DNA from 3 places in the Erwinia psychrophila genome. Region 3 is predicted to be linked to each of the others. Evidence: predicted binding sites of a transcription regulator. Region 3 holds the regulator's gene; each other region holds the start of a gene.
The links. Region 3 encodes PurR, which represses purine synthesis genes. Its sites were predicted from a motif close to CANGCAAACGTTTGCNTG; they were not measured.
Positions count from the first base shown of each region.

Region 1: a site for PurR is predicted at 1,796-1,813, ahead of glyA (serine hydroxymethyltransferase). Genes of this name have one in related genera too.
Region 2: a site for PurR is predicted at 2,794-2,811, ahead of purM (phosphoribosylformylglycinamidine cyclo-ligase). Genes of this name have one in related genera too.

Region 1 covers NZ_JBCHVB010000006.1:150,789-154,991, forward strand. The annotation lists gene AAH446_RS15190 (3-phenylpropionate MFS transporter) at 1-303, opposite strand, end outside; gene glyA (serine hydroxymethyltransferase) at 431-1,684, opposite strand; gene hmpA (NO-inducible flavohemoprotein) at 2,018-3,202, shown strand; gene glnB (nitrogen regulatory protein P-II) at 3,265-3,603, opposite strand; gene glrR (two-component system response regulator GlrR) at 3,744-4,203, opposite strand, start outside.
Region 2 covers NZ_JBCHVB010000006.1:98,228-102,430, reverse strand. The annotation lists gene pstA (phosphate ABC transporter permease PstA) at 1-206, shown strand, start outside; gene pstB (phosphate ABC transporter ATP-binding protein PstB) at 229-996, shown strand; gene purN (phosphoribosylglycinamide formyltransferase) at 1,056-1,694, opposite strand; gene purM (phosphoribosylformylglycinamidine cyclo-ligase) at 1,691-2,731, opposite strand; gene upp (uracil phosphoribosyltransferase) at 2,971-3,597, shown strand; gene uraA (uracil permease) at 3,887-4,203, shown strand, end outside.
Region 3 covers NZ_JBCHVB010000001.1:599,732-603,934, reverse strand. The annotation lists gene punC (purine nucleoside transporter PunC) at 1-1,087, opposite strand, end outside; gene punR (DNA-binding transcriptional activator PunR) at 1,200-2,111, shown strand; gene purR (HTH-type transcriptional repressor PurR) at 2,168-3,193, opposite strand; gene cydH (cytochrome bd-I oxidase subunit CydH) at 3,488-3,577, shown strand; gene AAH446_RS02690 (C40 family peptidase) at 3,619-4,203, opposite strand, start outside.

The sequences.
Region 1 (4,203 bases), on a different contig from region 3:
AATCATCACCAGCAGCAGCCATATCCAGAGGGCGGAGATCCAGAAGCCCAGCACAAAAAACAGCGACAGCATCGCCAGCAGGCGGAGGGCGGTAACGAGTTGGGAAGGACGGGTAACGCGGGAGGCGATAAGCAGGCTACCGGCAAAGCGGGCAATCATTCCGCAGCCCAGCAGCAGGCCTATCTTTTCAGGCTCAAGGCCCACGCCCTTCAGCCAGACGGCCATAAAAGGCAGCCAGACGCCGTAGGCGAAAAAGTAGGTAAAGTAGCCCAGACCGAGCCAGTATGCAGAACGAATAAGCATGATCCCTCCGACAAAGTGAGCCGTACTTTCTCAGAGGTCGGAGCTAAGATCAATTAACGGGACACATTTGTCCCGTTAATCTCTTCCCTTGCCGCTTTCCATAGTGACGGACAGCGGCTACAGCGCCTTAGGCGTAAACAGGGAAGCGTGCGCAGATTTCCAGCACCTGCTTCTTAACGCGTTCCTGAACGCTTTCGTCACCGATGTTGTCCAGGATATCGCAGATCCAGCCAGCCAGCTCACGCACTTCAGCTTCTTTAAAGCCACGGCGGGTGACGGCAGGTGAACCAATGCGGATGCCGGAAGTGACAAACGGGCTTTTCGGATCGTCAGGGACGCTGTTTTTATTCACGGTGATGTTGGCACGACCCAGCGCGGCGTCAGCTTCTTTGCCGGTCAGATTTTTGTCGACCAGATCCATCAGGAACAGGTGGTTGTGGGTGCCGCCCGAAACCACTTTGTAGCCGCGCTCCAGAACAACCTCTACCATCGCCTTCGCATTTTTCGCGACCTGCTGCTGGTACACCTTGAACTCAGGCTCCATCGCTTCTTTCAGCGCAACCGCTTTGCCGGCAATGACGTGCATCAGCGGGCCACCCTGGCCGCCAGGGAAGACCGCAGAGTTCAGCTTCTTGTACAGATCTTCGTCGCCACCCTGCGCCAGGATCAGACCGCCGCGCGGGCCTGCCAGCGTTTTATGGGTGGTAGTGGTGACGATATGCGCATGGGGAACCGGGTTCGGGTAGACGCCTGCGGCGATCAGACCCGCCACGTGGGCCATATCAACGAACAGCCAGGCACCAATGCTGTCTGCAATTTCACGCATTTTTGCCCAGTCGCAGATACCGGAGTAGGCAGAGAAGCCGCCGATAATCATTTTCGGCTTATGCTTCTGTGCCTGTGCGGCCAGGTCGTCGTAGTCGATTTTACCGCTATCGTCGATGCCGTAAGGCACCACGTTATAGAGCTTACCGGACAGGTTTACCGGTGAACCGTGAGTCAGGTGTCCGCCGTGCGCCAGGTTCATGCCGAGGATGGTGTCGCCCGGCTGGAGCAGCGCGGTATAGACGGCGAAGTTAGCCTGAGAGCCGGAATGGGGCTGAACGTTGGCATAATCCGCGCCGAACAGCGCTTTGGCGCGGTCAATCGCCAGCTGCTCAACGATATCGACATATTCACAGCCGCCGTAGTAACGCTTCCCCGGATAGCCTTCCGCATACTTGTTGGTCAGCTGAGATCCCTGTGCCTGCATGACACGCGGACTGGTGTAGTTTTCAGAAGCAATCAGTTCAATATGCTCTTCCTGACGTACTTTTTCCTGCTCCATTGCCTGCCATAACTCGGCATCGTAATCAGCAATATTCATATCACGCTTTAACATCCGCATCTCCTGACTCAGCTAACTTTTATCGGCATTGAACGGCCCGCTTGGGCGAAGACCCACAGTGTAAACTGTTTTACCTGCCGAGGGGTAGCCACAACGCGCGCTTTTTACGCAAACGATTGGCTTGCGATGCAGCAAGGGTTTATTCCGTTTTTAACCCGCCCTTTCGACCGGATATTTCTTCACAACCGCGATGCAGATTATTCACGTTAAGCCGGTCGCGTCACAAAAAAATGCCCCTGTCCCTGAAAGGTGTATTTACAAAACGCGCCGGGAAATTATAAGATGCATTTGAAATGCATCTTATAACTTTTCCTGCAGGAGCCACCTATGCTTGACGCCAAAACGATTGCTACCGTAAAAGCCACCATCCCTGCCCTGCTGGCAACAGGTCCACGTCTGACCGCCCACTTTTATGACCGGATGTTTGCCCATAATCCCGAGCTGAAAGATATTTTCAATATGAGCAACCAGCGTAATGGTAACCAGCGAGAGGCGCTGTTTAACGCGATTTGCGCCTATGCGGGAAATATCGAAAACTTACCTGCACTACTGCCCGCGGTTGAAAAAATTGCACAGAAGCACACCAGCTTTGCTATTCAGCCGGAACAGTATCAGATAGTGGGAACGCACCTGCTGGCAACGCTGGATGAACTGCTCAGCCCGGGACAGGAAGTCCTTGATGCCTGGGGCAAAGCTTATGGCGTATTAGCGGGCGTATTTATTCAGCGTGAAGAGCAGCTTTATCAGGAGGCTGAAAATAAAACGGGCGGCTGGCGGACGCCTCGTGCTTTTCGCATCAGTGACATCAAAGAAGAGAGCGACATCATCAAGAGTTTCCTGCTGACGCCGACGGACGGCGGGCCGGTGGCGGACTATCAGGCGGGCCAGTATCTGGGCGTCTGGGTGCAGAATAAAAACTTCGCCAATCAGGAGATTCGTCAGTACTCCCTGACCCGCGCGCCAAACGGCCGCGACTATCGCATCGCCGTCCGCCATGAGCCAGGCGGCACCGTATCAGGCTGGCTGCATCAGCACGCTCAGCAGGGGGATGAAATCCTGCTGTCGGCACCGGCGGGCGATTTCTATCTGAAGGTGTCACCGCAAACGCCGGTTACGCTGATTTCTGCCGGCGTCGGACAGACGCCTGTGCTGGCCATGCTTGATGTGCTGGCGGCCCAGCGCCATCCCTCAGGCGTACAGTGGTTCCATGCGGCGGATAACGGTAAGCGACACGCCTTCCGTGATGAAGTGACTTTGTCAGGCAGCAAGCTTGAAAAATTTTCGCAGCACATCTGGTATAACCAGCCGCTACCCCAGGATCAAGGCCGCTACGACAGCGAGGGATGGATGGAACTCATGCCGCTGGAGAGCCAGTTAAGCGATCCCGCCATGCATTATTATCTCTGTGGCCCGGTGATATTTATGCAGTATGTGGCGAAACAGCTTATCGGGATGGGGATTGAGAACGCGCGCATCCATTATGAGGTCTTCGGGCCGCATAAAGTTATCTGATTTGCGCAAAAACGCCATCGCCGTCCATAAGGGACGGCGATGCGGCGATTCAGGTCAGCAGATCAGATAGCCTCTTCGTCTTCCTCGCCGGTACGGATCCGCACCACTCGCGCCACGTCGAAGACGAAAATTTTACCATCGCCGATTTTGCCGGTCTGCGCGGTGCGCATGATGGTATCCACGCAGGTATCCACGATATCGTCAGAAATAACGATCTCAATTTTCACCTTAGGCAGAAAATCAACCATATATTCTGCGCCACGGTAAAGTTCCGTGTGGCCTTTCTGACGACCAAAACCTTTCACTTCGGTGACGGTCATGCCGGTGATGCCGACTTCCGCCAGCGCTTCACGCACGTCATCAAGCTTGAATGGTTTGATAATTGCATCAATCTTTTTCATGTCAGACCCTTTTCATTTCCCCCGTCGTGGAGGGTGATCCTGCGTTCAGTATAAGTGCAGCGGACAGGTCCCGCCGCGCGGCCCGTCTCTTTTTCAGGATGCTACGCTACCATATCCCGGCAGCGAAGCGGCACTGAAAATTACGCTTTAAAATCTGAAGCGTCGAGTTCATGGCGCGAGAGCAGCTTATAAAACTCCGTCCGGTTACGCCCGGCCAGCCTTGCCGCGTGCGTCACGTTGCCGTTTGTCATCTGTAGCAGCTTACGTAAATAGTTCAGCTCGAACTGGTTTCTGGCCTCGGCAAAGGTCGGTAATACGCTGCTTTCGCCTGCCAGCGCCTGCTCCACCAGCGCTTCGCTAATCACCGGCGCGGAGGTGAGCGCCACGCACTGTTCGATAACGTTGACCAGCTGTCGCACATTGCCGGGCCAGCTCGCCGCCAGCAGACGTTTCATCGCATCGGTGGAAAAGCGCCGCACAAAGGGCTTATGACGCTCCGCTGACTGCTTCAGCAGATGATTCGCCAGCAGCGGAATATCCTCGGAACGCTGCTGAAGCGTGGGGATTTTAAGATTCACCACGTTGAGCCGGTAGAAAAGA
Region 2 (4,203 bases), on a different contig from region 3:
TCCCCTATCTGCATCTTGACCGTAAATTTATGCACCTTGGGTTCCAGATTTACGATCTGGCCTTTCAGAGCCCGGACGCCCAGGCGGATCGGCCACTGGTCTTCGCCACCGCGCTGCTGCTGGTCCTGATTATTTTGTCGCTCAATCTGCTGGCGATGGGGCTTCGCCACCGCCTGCGCGAGCGTTATCGCGCCCTGATGAACTGAACCTGACTGTGAGAGAACTGTAATGCCTGACGATCTGGAAAGAGCCCTGGTGCTGGAAAACCTTTCGCTGTGGTATGGCGATAAACAGGCGCTGAACGGTATCAGCATGGCGGTGCCGAAAAACCGGGTCACCGCCCTGATTGGCCCTTCCGGCTGCGGCAAATCGACGCTGCTGCGCTGCGTTAACCGCATGAACGATCTGATCGATGGCTGCCGGACGGAGGGCAATATTTTGCTGAATGGTGAATCAATCCTCAATCCGCGCCAGGATCTGGCCGCGCTTCGCCGCCGGGTCGGCATGGTTTTCCAGCGCCCGAATCCCTTTCCAAAAACGATTTATGAAAACGTGGTCTACGGGCTGCGCTTGCAGGGCGTACGCGATCGTCGCGTGCTGGATGAGACGGTGGAGCGGGCGCTGCGCGCGGCGGCGCTGTGGGGCGAGGTGAAAGATAACCTCTGGCAGAATGCGCTGACCCTTTCCAGCGGCCAGCAGCAGCGGCTGGTGATCGCCAGAGCGATTGCCATTGAGCCGGAAGTGCTGCTGCTCGACGAACCGACCTCAGCGCTGGACCCAATCTCCACGCTGGTGATAGAAGAGTTGATGAGTACGCTGAAGCAACACTTCACGCTGATTCTGGTGACGCACAATATGCAGCAGGCGGCGCGGGTTTCTGATTACACGGCGTTTATGCATCAGGGAAGCGTGGTGGAGTTTGATGAAACGGATGCGATCTTTACCACGCCGAAGCAGCGGCGTACTGAGGATTACATTACCGGGCGCTACGGCTGAAAAAAGGGTGAATCAGCGATTCACCCTTAGCGGAGAGCCTGTCAGCGTCGTGGCCGGGATCACTCCCAGGCATGGCCTTCAGGCGGCAGCTTTATTCCATCCAGCCAGGCCGCATCGTCACGCATGGCCAGACGGCCTTCCAGGAACCATCCCACCACCAGCGGATAGATAGCGTGCTCCTGATGCTGAACGCGCGCATTGACCTCATCTTCCGTATCGTCAGCAAATACCGGCACTTTCGCCTGAAGGATCACCGGTCCGCCATCAAGCTGGTCGGTGACAAAGTGCACCGATGTGCCGTGCTCTTCGTCACCGTTCTCGATCGCCTGACGGTGCGTGTGCAGACCGGGATACTTCGGCAGCAGGGAAGGGTGGATATTCAGCATCCGGCCAGCATAGCGTGCAACAAAGGCAGGGCTGAGAATGCGCATATAGCCCGCCAGCACCACCAGGTCGGGCGCGTAAGCGTCGATCTCCTGCATCAGCTGGCGATCGAAGGCTTCACGATCGGCGAACTGCGAGGCCGCCAGCGCGTGGGCGGGAACGCCCGCCTCACGCGCCCGCGTCAGGCCATAAGCGTCCGCCTTATTGCTGAACACGGCGGCGACGCTGCCGGGGATGCGTCCCTGCTGACAGGCGCTCAGGAGCGCCCCAAGGTTGCTTCCCTGACCGGAGATCAGCACCACCAGCCGCTTCATGCGTTGATGACCACACGTTCTTCGGCGCTGGATGCTTTGATCGTGCCGATTTTCCAGGCGGTTTCGCCCGCGTCCTGCATCAGCTGGATCGCTTTATCCGCTTCGCTGGCGCCAAGCGCAATGACCATGCCGACGCCGCAGTTAAAGGTACGGTACATTTCAAAGCGGCTGACGTTGCCCGCCTGCTGCATCCAGCTGAAGACGGCCGGCCACTGCCAGCTCGACTCGGAAAGCACCGCCTGGGTATTTTCCGGCAGCACGCGGGGAATATTCTCCCAGAAGCCGCCGCCGGTCAGGTGACAGATGGCGTGAACGTCGACCTGCTCAATCAGGCTGAGGATATTTTTTACGTAGATGCGGGTTGGGGCGAGCAGGTGATCCGCCAGCGGTTTCCCTTCCAGCTGGGTGGTTTCCGGATCGGTCTGGCTGACCTCCAGAATCTTACGCACCAGTGAGTAACCGTTGGAGTGAGGGCCGCTGGAGCCGAGGGCAATCAGTACGTCGCCATCCTGAACCTTACTGCCGTCAATGATTTCTGATTTTTCCACCACGCCGACGCAGAAGCCCGCCACGTCATAATCTTCGCCGTGATACATCCCCGGCATTTCTGCGGTCTCGCCGCCAACCAGCGCGCAGCCGGACTGCGAGCAGCCTTCCGCAATGCCGGTAATCACGCTGGCGGCGATATCCACATCCAGCTTGCCGGTCGCATAGTAGTCGAGGAAGAAAAGCGGTTCGGCTCCCTGTACTACCAGGTCATTGACGCACATCGCAACCAGATCGATACCGATGGTATCGTGACGTTTCAAATCCATGGCGAGACGCAGCTTGGTGCCGACGCCATCTGTGCCGGAGACCAGCACGGGCTCGCGGTATTTTTGCGGCAGCGCACAAAGCGCGCCGAAACCGCCCAGTCCGCCCATCACTTCCGGACGACGGGTCTTTTTCACCACGCCCTTAATACGATCGACTAACGCATTGCCCGCGTCGATGTCTACGCCGGCGTCTTTGTAGCTGAGAGAGGTTTTGTCGGTCACTGCGAAATCCCCACGCGGTTTGCGGTTGGTGGTTAGTATAAAGCGCGGCAATTCTATCAGCGCAGGCAAACGTTTGCGAGTGCCTTCTTTGACGCATTGCGGATTGCTGAATTTTAGCCAATTCTTATTAAATAGTGCAGGATTTTGCAGAAGTTGCATTAAGTGATATGGCGTAGCGCAGAAAGGGCGCTATAATCTCGCGATTTTTTTTTGCAGCTTAACACTCCGGGAGTAAAAGAATGAAGATCGTGGAAGTCAAACACCCGCTGGTCAAACATAAACTGGGCCTGATGCGTGAACATGACGTAAGCACCAAGCGTTTTCGTGAACTTGCCTCTGAAGTGGGAAGCCTGCTGACTTATGAAGCGACCTCCGATCTGGAAACCGAGACGGTAACCATCGAAGGCTGGAACGGCCCTGTCTCTATTGAGCAGATTAAGGGTAAAAAGATTACCGTAGTGCCGATCCTGCGTGCGGGCCTGGGCATGATGGAAGGCGTGCTGGAGCACGTACCGAGCGCCCGTATCAGCGTGGTTGGCGTCTACCGCGATGAAGAGACGCTGGAGCCGGTGCCTTACTTCCAGAAGCTGGTTTCCAATATTGAAGAGCGTATGGCACTGGTAGTGGACCCGATGCTCGCCACCGGCGGTTCGATGATCGCCACTATCGACCTGCTGAAAAAAGCGGGCTGCACCAGTATCAAGGTGCTGGTGCTGGTCGCGGCACCGGAAGGGATCGCCGCGCTGGAGAAGGCGCATCCGGACGTAGAGCTCTACACCGCCTCGGTGGATCAGGGTCTGAATGAGAAGGGCTATATCATTCCGGGCCTTGGCGACGCGGGCGATAAGATCTTCGGTACCAAATAAGCATGATCCAGCCTGTCTTACTTGCCCTTTTGAATCCCGGTAGCGCCCGGACAGGATGCTTTAGCATTTTGAACGTCTGCAATACGGTCCGCAGGGCGAGCAACGCGAATAATCCTCACGGACTTTGCGTACGCTGCGCTTCCTGTGTGCTGTCAGGGGCCAGACTGACGGCGACGATAACGGCTGGACTAAAACCGCTAATCCGTCTTTACGGGTTAAACAGGTAAATGATTACGTCTTAAGCCGACCGCAGCGTCGGCTTTTTATTGGGTAAAATAAAGAGGATATTATGACGCGTCGCGCTATTGGCGTTAGCGAGCGGCCACCGCTGCTGCAAACCATTCCACTCAGCTTCCAGCATCTGTTTGCCATGTTCGGCGCGACGGTGCTGGTGCCTATCCTGTTCCATATTAATCCCGCCACCGTACTGCTGTTCAACGGCATCGGCACGCTGCTCTATCTGTTTATCTGCAAAGGGAAAATTCCGGCCTATCTCGGCTCCAGCTTTGCCTTTATCTCACCCGTGCTGCTGCTGCTGCCGCTGGGCTATGAGGTCGCGCTGGGCGGGTTCATCCTTTGCGGCGTGCTGTTCTGCCTGGTGGCTTT
Region 3 (4,203 bases):
TGGTCAGGAGCGGCGTGGCGATAAAGGTGGAAATCAACAGGCTGGCCAGGCAGCACAAACCGAGCTGTAGCGTATTCTGAAGCGCAGCGGCTTTACCGCTCGCCTCCGGGAAGGGCAGCAGAGCATTGGATACCACAATCGGATAGAGCGCGCCGTTAGCAAGCGCAATGCCGCAAAACGGCAGCAGCAGTCCCCAGACGGAGGGCGAAGTCTGCTGGGCAGCGATAAAGAAAGCGATAATGCTGAGACTATAGATACCGAGCAGCCAGGGAAGCAGAGCGGCGCCTTCCCGGCGTTTTAACAGCGTACGGCAGCCATAACCGCCCGTCAGGAACGCAAGGGTCTGGGGGAAATAGCTCAGACCGATGCTGCCCGGTGACATGCCGAGGGAAGCAAGAATAAACGGCGATCCGGTCAGCCACGCGAAGAAGCTGGCCGAACAGGCTGCATAAATCAGCACATTACCGCTGTAGGCCGGTGATTTCAGCAGGGTAAGAAAGCCGGTGCTTTTGCCCGATGATGCTGTGGAAGCAGCCCGGCGTCCGCTGGCAAGGAACAGCGTACAGAACAGCAGAGCGACAGAAATTAACAGCAGCGCAACGAAGATCGCCCGCCAGCTAAAGTGGTTGAGCAACCATGCGCCAAGCAGGGGAGCAAGTGCCGGCGAGAGCGCGACCAGCGGCATAATAGTGGCAAAGACTTTGTTTGCCTGCGCGGCGGGATAGCGGTCCACCACCAGCGCCTGCCAGCTAACGGCTGCGGCACAAATCCCGATAGCCTGCACAAAACGCAGCACCAGCAGCATCGTCGCATCGCTGATCCACCACATCGCGCCACAGCTAAGCGAAAACAGCCCGAGGCCCATCAGCAGGACAGGTTTGCGGCCAATCCGGTCAGACAAAGGCCCCCAGAAAAGCTGCGCGCAGGCAAAACCGGCGAGGAACAGGCTCAGGCTGGCACTGATCGCTCCGGCTTCGGTGTGTAAATCCTCCTGCATCGCGCCAAACGCGGGGAGATACATATCGGTCGCGAGAAAACCCACAATGCTCAGCATCGCGAGATAGAAGGTGAATCCTTTTGACGGCATGTTTTTGCTCTTAATAGTGATGGATGAAACGCGGCAGAGTGTAATACCGTGCGAAAGGGATTGTGAAACGCTAATATTTGCGGAGTGCGTTCAAAAAATTTGCAGGCAAAATATGTGGTCTGAACATTCTCTTGAAGTGATTGATGCCGTTGCCAGAACCGGCAGTTTTACCGGGGCGGCCAGCGAGCTACACCGCGTGCCCTCCGCGATAAGCTATACCGTACGGCAAATGGAAGCGTGGCTGGCCGTACCGCTGTTTGAACGGCGGCATCGCGATGTAGTGCTGACCGCGGCGGGCGCGGTTTTTATTCAGGAAGGGCGCAGTGTCATCAAAAAAATGCTTTCCACCCGGCGGCAGTGTCAGCAGGTCGCTAACGGCTGGCGCGGGCAGTTGAATATCGCGGTTGACCGGATTGTAAAACCCAGCAGAACCCGCCAGCTGGTGGTCGATTTTTACCGTCATTTTCCCGATATGGAACTGCATTTATCGGAAGAGGTGTTTAACGGCGTCTGGGATGCGCTGGCCGATGGCCGTGTGGATGTGGCGATCGGCGCTACCCAGGCCATTCCGGTGGGCGGACGTTTTGCCTTCCGTGACATGGGGGCACTGAACTGGCGATGCGTGGTGCAGGCCGGGCATCCGCTGGCCGGGCGTCCGGGCACCCTGAGCGAAGAGGAAATCCGCGAGTGGCCCTCACTGGTTCTGGAAGACACCTCCCGCGCACTGCCGAAAAGAACCACCTGGACGCTTGATAATCAGCGCAGGCTGGTGGTGCCGGACTGGGAGAGCGCGTTTGACTGCCTGCTGGCGGGGTTATGCGTGGGGATGGTGCCGGGACATCTTGCCCGGCCGCTGCTGAAAAGCGGGGCGCTGAGTGAAATTACGCTCGCCGCCGCCTTCCCGGACAGCCCCTGCTGCGTCAGCTGGTCACAGCAGCACGCTTCTCCCGCGCTGAACTGGCTGCTGGAGTATCTGGGGGAATCGGAGACGCTTAACGGGGAATGGCTGAGTGAAGGAGCCTGAAGCAGGGCCGCATCCTGCTGACCGGACAGTACCGGAGAACAGGATGCGGCAGCGATCTAGCGGCGATAGTCGACGAAGGGACCGTCAGCGACGGAGCGGCGTTCAATCAGGCTTGGATGCACTTCAATGGTTTGTGACTCTTCACGCTTGCTGGTGATGCGATCGAGCAGCATATCAAAGGCCGTTTCGCCAAGCCGTTCTTTGGGCTGATGGACGGTTGTCAGGGCCGGAGTAAAGTAGCGGGCGTTGCGCACGTTATCGTAGCCAATGACCGACACATCCTGTGGTACCCGTAACCCCATTTCATCCGCTGCGCAGATCGCGCCCATCGCCATGACGTCACCGCCGCAGAAAACCGCGGTAGGGCGCTGCTTGCCGGAGAGAATCTGCTGCATGGCGCGATAGCCAGATTCCGGCTCAAAATCGCCCTGAACCAGCCATTCGTCGCGAAGGGTGATACCCGCTTCAGCAAGCGCCTTGAGGAAACCAGCGTGGCGGCCGCCGCCGGTATTACGCTCCAGCTGACCCGGGATCGCGCCGATATCGCGATGGCCGCGATCGATAAGATAGCGTCCCACCATGTAACCGCCCTCAAAGGCGTTATCCTGCACGGTATCGGTAAAATCGCCGCGGGACTCGCCCCAGTCCATCACCACCATAGGAATATTGCGGCTGTCCTCGAGCATTTTAATCAGCTCATCAGGATATTCTGAACACATCACCAGCAGGCCATCAACGCGCTTTTGCGCCATCATGGAAAGGTAAGCCTGCTGCTTCTCTAAATTGTTATGGGCGTTGCCAAGGATTAGCGTATAGCCTTTGGCGAAGCAGCGATTCTCCACCGCCTCAATAATTTCGGCAAAGTAGGGCGCTTCGCTGGACGTAGCCAGTAAGCCTATCGTTTTGGTGTGATTCACCTTCAGGCTGCGTGCCACCGCGCTGGGGGAATAGTGCAGCGCCTTGATCGCATCCCAGACGGCTTCCCGCGTCTCATCGGCGACAAAGCGGGTTTTATTGATGACGTGGGACACCGTGGTGGTGGAAACACCGGCGCGTTTGGCCACATCTTTAATTGTTGCCATTAAATAGCTACTCCTTCACTTATCTTAATCCGCTGATAAGTATATTGTTAATCGTTTGCCTGCCGCGGGCGCTCTTTCTGACGTCTGGGGGCGTTTTTTTAAAATCATTCAGTAACGTCAGGAAGGAAAGAAGACAATCGGGGCCTGCTGTTGCGCGTCCTGGAGTCCGTAAAATCGTTCCGTTGCGCAACGAAAGTGGGATTCTAACAAGGCCGGCGTGAGAAAACGAGATTTTTACCGTTAACTGTGGGAAAATCTAAGACGTTATTAACTGTAAGGGTATTGAGGGCTGAAATGGATACTGATTTGAAATATTCGCTGCTGACTACCGTTGGCGCACTGCTGATGATTATTGCCTTTAGCTTCACCGCTGTTATGCACTAAGCTCACGGGGCCTGCGTTACGCCAGGCCCCGACATCCCACCTTAGCGAATACTTCCCGGCGTCATTACCCGACGCGCGCCCACATAATGCTGCCGCCAGTAGTTATCTCCCAGCGCACTGACCTGAATATCCTTGCCGGTGCTGGGCGACTGGATAAATTTGCCGTTCCCCAGATAAACGCCAACGTGATCGGCCGAACCCCGCCCGGTGATGCGGAAAAACACCAGATCGCCTTTTTCCAGCTCGCTGCGCTTTACGGCGGCAGCGTCGCGCAGATGGTACATTTCATTCGCCGTGCGGGGAATTTTGAACCTGACCAGATCTTTATAGGCGTACCAGACCAGACCGCTACAGTCGAAGCCGGTGTCAGGTGATGCGCCACCCCGGATATAGGGTTTACCCAACTGACCCATCAGCTTGCTCATGGCGGTCTGACGCGCTTTCTGATAGCGGGCGCGATGTGCTTTGCTGAGCCTGAGTGGAGAAGCGGAAACGTTATCGGTTGTTATCTGCGCGGCATGGGATAAGTTGGCGCGGGTACGGCCTCTTTTAGCCGCAGCTTTTTTGCTGGCCGACGTCACTCTAAGGCCTGCTTTAGCGGTTTTCTGGCGAGAAGTTTGCGACGC